DNA from 2 places in the Staphylococcus sp. EG-SA-2 genome. Region 1 is predicted to be linked to the other one. Evidence: riboswitches for the same ligand, from Rfam matches in the RefSeq annotation. Region 1 holds a riboswitch; the other holds the start of a gene.
What was found. Region 1 has a riboswitch for S-adenosylmethionine ahead of metK (methionine adenosyltransferase). Riboswitches for the same ligand answer to the same signal wherever they lie in the genome.
Positions count from the first base shown of each region.

Region 2: linked by a shared signal. The riboswitch ahead of IDG60_RS21195 (methionine ABC transporter ATP-binding protein) and the one ahead of metK (methionine adenosyltransferase) in region 1 are both predicted to bind S-adenosylmethionine.

Region 1 is NZ_JACYHC010001182.1:4,517-7,738, reverse strand. It holds gene IDG60_RS19405 (nuclease-related domain-containing protein) at 1-117, opposite strand, end outside; gene metK (methionine adenosyltransferase) at 239-1,435, opposite strand; SAM riboswitch class I at 1,541-1,652, opposite strand; gene pckA (phosphoenolpyruvate carboxykinase (ATP)) at 1,807-3,222, shown strand, end outside.
Region 2 is NZ_JACYHC010001326.1:5,804-9,025, forward strand. It holds gene IDG60_RS21190 (methionine ABC transporter permease) at 1-251, opposite strand, end outside; gene IDG60_RS21195 (methionine ABC transporter ATP-binding protein) at 244-1,269, opposite strand; SAM riboswitch class I at 1,358-1,461, opposite strand; gene IDG60_RS21200 (thioredoxin family protein) at 1,519-1,815, opposite strand; gene IDG60_RS21205 (toprim domain-containing protein) at 1,808-2,194, opposite strand; partial or broken gene IDG60_RS21210 (DUF1963 domain-containing protein) at 2,934-3,222, opposite strand, start outside.

The sequences.
Region 1 (3,222 bases):
TGTTTGTCGCTTAACTTTTTTCTTACTACCTAAGGTAACTAAGAAAAGGACAAAAAAGATTAATGCAATGACTACTGCAATAATGAGTCCAATGACTATCGGTGAAGATAAATCCATCACAACAACGCTCCTTTTTAATATATGAATAACTTTAATTATAATAGAAAAGCTAAAGATTTTCGATACATATTATCATTTATATACCGAAAATCTTTTATTTAGCTATATTAAATTCATCTTAATATTTTACTGCGTCTTTTAATTCTTCCACTTTGTCTAATTTTTCCCATGGGAATAATACATCTGTACGTCCAAAATGACCATAAGCAGCAGTTTGTTTGTAAATCGGTTGTTTCAAATCAAGCATTTTAATAATGCCTGCAGGTCTTAGGTCAAAGTGTTTTCTAACTGCTTCGACAAGTTGTCCTTCAGAAACTTTACCTGTTCCAAATGTATCAATTGCAATTGACACTGGTTCTGCAACACCAATCGCATATGCCAATTGTACTTCACATTGATCTGCTAAACCTGCTGCAACAATATTTTTAGCCACATAACGTGCAGCATATGCAGCTGAGCGGTCTACTTTTGTAGGATCCTTACCACTGAAGCATCCGCCACCATGACGTGCATAGCCACCATACGTATCAACAATGATTTTACGTCCTGTTAATCCTGCATCACCTTGAGGTCCACCGATTACAAAGCGTCCTGTAGGATTGATGTAGAATTTAGTTTGTTCATTAATCAAGTTTTCTGGAACAGTTGGATAAATGACATGCGCTTTGATGTCTTCTTGAATTTGTTCAAGTGTCACATCATCAGCATGTTGTGTTGATACGACAATCGTATCAATACGTACTGGGTTATCATTTTCATCATATTCAACAGTGACCTGAACTTTACCGTCTGGTCGTAAATAATTTAACGTACCATCTTTACGCACATCAGATAAACGTTTTGCCAATTGATGTGATAAATAAATTGCTAGAGGCATGTACGTTTCTGTTTCATTCGTTGCGTAACCAAACATTAAACCTTGGTCACCTGCACCTGTTGCTTCAATTTCTTCTTCGCTATCTTTATCACGATACTCTAATGCTTTATCCACGCCTTGTGCAATGTCAGGTGATTGTTCATCAATCGCAGTTAAAATTGCCATTGTTTCATAATCATAACCATATTTTGCTCTTGTGTATCCAATTTCTTTAATTGTTTCTCTAACAACTTTCGGAATATCAACATATGTTGTTGTAGAAATTTCGCCGGCGATCAATGCCATACCTGTTGTAACAGTTGTTTCACAAGCTACACGTGCATTTGGGTCGTCTTTTAAAATAGCATCTAATATTGCATCTGACACTTGGTCAGCGATTTTATCTGGGTGTCCTTCTGTAACAGACTCTGAAGTAAATAATCGTTTGTTATTTAACATAGTTTGCTCCTTTAAATTTATATTACGAAAATTCTCTCTCTGTGAGCTAAATAAAAAAGACCTTCTAACTATTAATATAGAGAGAAGGCCTAATACGTCCATTCGCTCTTATCGTTCAGACCTATTTGTCTGCAAACGGTTTGGCACCTTTCTTTTATAAAAAAAGAGGTTGCTGGGTTTCATTGGGTCCATGTCCCTCCACCACTCAGGATAAGAGAATCCGTTAAAAATAATAGTACCTAATTAATGAATTAATGTCAATTTTTCACAAATAAATTTACAGTAAAATATTGTAGATTAATTATGTTAATGTGTTATACTAATTAAATGTAAAGGCTTACATTTAAATTATCGCTTTGGAGGGATTTAGGATGTCAGTAGACACATACACTGAAACAACTAAAATTGACAAATTACTGAAAAAACCAACGTCACATTTTCAACTTTCGACGACACAACTTTATAATAAAATCTTAGACAATAACGAAGGGGTATTAACAGAACTTGGTGCTGTTAATGCAAGTACTGGAAAATATACTGGTCGTTCGCCTAAAGACAAATTTTTTGTCTCTGAACCTTCATATAGAGATAACATTGATTGGGGAGAAATTAATCAACCTATCGATGAAGAAACTTTCTTGAAGTTATACCATAAAGTACTAGACTATTTAGATAAAAAAGATGAACTATACGTATTTAAAGGCTACGCTGGTAGCGATAAAGATACAATGTTAAAACTTACAGTCATCAATGAATTAGCATGGCATAATTTATTTGCTAAAAATATGTTTATTAGACCTGAATCAAAAGAAGAAGCTACAAAGATTAAACCTAACTTCACTATCGTTTCTGCACCACATTTTAAAGCAGATCCAGAAGTTGATGGTACTAAATCTGAAACCTTTGTCATTATTTCATTTAAACACAAAGTCATTTTAATCGGCGGTACTGAATACGCTGGTGAAATGAAAAAAGGTATCTTCTCTGTAATGAATTATCTCTTACCGATGCAAGATATTATGAGCATGCATTGCTCAGCAAACGTTGGTGAAAAAGGCGATGTTGCATTATTCTTTGGTCTATCTGGCACTGGTAAAACAACCTTATCGGCTGACCCACACCGTAAACTAATCGGTGATGATGAACACGGATGGAATAAAAACGGGGTCTTTAATATCGAAGGTGGCTGCTATGCAAAAGCAATTAATCTTTCCAAAGAAAAAGAACCACAGATTTTTGACGCAATCAAATATGGTGCAATTTTAGAGAACACTGTAGTTGCAGAAGATGGTTCAGTGGACTTTGAAGACAATCGTTATACAGAAAACACGCGTGCCGCTTATCCAATTAATCACATTGACAATATTGTAGTACCATCAAAAGCAGCACATCCAAATACAATTATTTTCTTAACTGCGGATGCATTTGGTGTTATTCCACCGATTTCAAAGTTAAATAAAGACCAAGCAATGTATCATTTCTTGAGTGGTTTCACTTCTAAATTAGCTGGTACAGAGCGTGGTGTGACAGAACCTGAACCATCATTCTCAACATGTTTCGGAGCACCGTTCTTCCCGTTACACCCTACTGTTTACGCTGATTTATTAGGTGAACTTATCGATTTACATGATGTTGATGTTTATCTTGTTAATACTGGATGGACTGGCGGAAAATATGGTGTAGGACGTAGAATCAGCTTACATTACACACGTCAAATGGTAAACCAAGCGATTTCTGGCAAATTGAAAAATGCAGAATATACAAAAGATAGTACGTTTGGTTTAAGC
Region 2 (3,222 bases), on a different contig from region 1:
ATAATAAATGGTATCGCTCTAAATAAGTTAACAATGAAAGAAACGATAGAATAAAATAACCTTGCACCGATAGACTTACCTTTAGCAGACAAGAATAATAACACACCTAAAATAAGACCGAGTATAAATGCAAATATAGTTGAGACGACTGTCATGTATAGTGTTTCGACTATTGCAGTCCAAACTTCTGGCCACTGAATATTAGGCATTGTAATCATTTCATTTATAATTTCACTAAATGATTTACCCATGTCTTAACACCTCCATTTTAACTTGTCGCTCAATTAACTCTTTTTCGAATTTTCCGAAATCTACACTTGAAATATATGGAATATGCAGAACTAAAAAGCCGACTGTTCCATTTTTTGTATTTTTAATATTTGCTTCTAAAATATTAATTTTAATATCATAGGCAGTTGATAGACTCGATACAATAGGCTCGGTTGTTGTTGAACCAGCGAAAACTAATCTAACGATATAAGCATCTTTTTCTAATGGCTCTAATTCTGTTAAAGATGTTTCGAAATCATCATTTAAATCTTCTTTCACAAATCGTTTTGTCACAGTGTGTTGCGGATTTTCAAAAACCTGTGTCACCGGTCCATGTTCTATCACTTTACCACTTTCCATAACTGCAACTTCATCACAAATACGACGAATGACATGCATTTCATGCGTAATTAGTACAATTGTTAAATTTTGTTGTTCTCTAATTTTTAGTAGTAGATCTAAAATTTCATCTGTTGTTTGCGGATCAAGTGCACTTGTTGCCTCATCACAAAGCAAGACCGTTGGATCATTAGCTAACGCTCGTGCAATCCCAACACGTTGCTTTTGTCCACCTGATAACTCTGATGGATAAGCCTTTTCTCTACCTTTTAAACCGACGAGTTCGACAAGTTCTAATGCTTTTTGCTTAGCTCTCCTTCTAGGGACACCTGCAATTTCAAGCGGAAACATAATATTTTTTAACACAGTCCTTGACCATAACAAATTAAAATGTTGGAAGATCATACTTACTTTTTGTCTTTTTGCTCTTAATCCATTTTTGGACAATTGACCTATATGGTCTCCATCTATAATAACTTCACCTGATGTAGGCGCTTCTAAATGATTAAACATTCGAATCAAAGTACTTTTTCCTGCTCCAGAAAAACCAATGACGCCATAAATCGATCCTGCTCGAATCGATAAATTAACGTGATCTACAGCAAGGACTTCTTTATTTTTAGTCCGATATTCTTTAACAACTTCTTTTAATTCAATCACGTTGATTCCTCCCTGTGTTGCTTAATAAAATAAAAAATGCTTTCTCAATATCGATAGAAAAATTGAGAAAGCAATAGTAGTATTGTTTCTCTCATCTTCAAAAGTTAAAACTTTATGTGAATTGGCACCATTTCTATATAAGACGGTTGCCGGGCTTCGTAGGGCACATCCCTCCACCACTCTCGATAAGAGTTTACGCATCATTTAATTTGTATTAATCCTAACACCTTAGTAAAATTTCGTCAATAACTATTTTAAATTTTCTAACAAATCAGTCACCGATTTAAATGCATAAATTCGTTTTACTTCTTTATCTTTATTCATCAACAATAAAATCGGCGTAGACATGATTTGCATATCTTTACAAAACTGAGGATAAAAGTTTAAATCTATTTTCAATAATGGTAACTGCAATATTTCATTAGCAATGTCTAACATTCTTTCTGAAACCTTACAAGTACCACACGTTGGTGTATAACCAAAGATTAAATGTTTGTCTTCCTCATAAAATGTAGTTACATCTTTGATGTCTAATGAATTATTCATTTACTAAAACTAACCTTTCATTATTTATATTCGGTAAAAGAGGTGTTTCTTTCTTACAAGTAAAGCCATGTTTTGAAAGTACATGCGCCAAATATTGTTTGGGGCAATTCGCAACTTGACAGTAAGTTTTATCAATAAATATATGTTCACTTTCACTCAAATAACGTTTAAACCAATTTCTAATTCGATCTCCTTCGTCATCAGAATCGGCTAATACAAAAACTTGTTTATCATACAGTGATTCTATCATATCATCAAGCTTATCTATACTCATTGTTCCATGAGTACAAATAATATTGACTGGTTCTGCAATAACCTGTTGCACCCTTTTTTTATCAGATTTTCCTTCAACAATTATCACTTTATTTACAATAGCCATCATCATCACCCTTTAAAATCAATAAACATCTGTCACTGTATCATTTCACAAAATTGGTATGAATAAAACATAAATCACAAAAAATTTAAACTAGCTTAATATAATAATTACAAACTCAATGTTTGACTAGCTGGAACATTTAACATAAGCAGACAAAGGCTAAGTCAAAAATCAACATCCTAAAATCTACAATGTTATATTAACAATAGTTAACCAAAAGAAAATACACCTATAACAAACTTTTCAATTATAGCGGGGCCCCAACACAGAAGCTGGCGGAAAGTCAGCTTACAATAATGTGCAAGTTGGGGGCCCCAACATAAAGAAATACTTTTTCTTTAGAAATTAGTATTTCTTATGCATGAGTTTTACTCATGTATTCCTATTTTTAAATACACATTAGCTGTGGCTTATGAAAACAGGCTGGGACATAAATCAATGTTCTATGCTCTACGAAGTTATATTGGCAGTAGTTGACTGAACGAAAATGCGCTTGTAACAAGCTTTTTTCAATTCTAGTCAGGGGCCCCAACACAGAGAATTTCGAAAAGAAATTCTACAGGCAATGCAAGTTGGGGATGGGCCCCAACAAAGAGAAATTGGATTCTCAATTTCTACAGACAATGCAAGTTGGGGTGGGACGACGAAATAAATTTTGCGAAAATATCATTTCTGTCCCACTCCCTAGATTGATCTATAGATACTACACTTATTAAAGTAATATATTTTTATGATTCTCTTAGCTGCAATCCCATGAATACATGTAATCATCAAACTTCATAGCCTCAAGGTCAGTAGATTTCACTAAGATATTGGCAATACCTAAATCACCCCATATAATCGAAGAATTACCATCTCTTGTAGAATCAATTTGCAGTAAGACTCTATCATACATTTTCAGTTCTTGATCGTTCGTTCTTGGATCTATTTGGTCAAAATATGGATAACCACCAAGTTGATTAAATGGCTCCTTAGCAGTAAATGTGTTACACACAGGTTCCATTAATTCATCATATCCACCAAACATC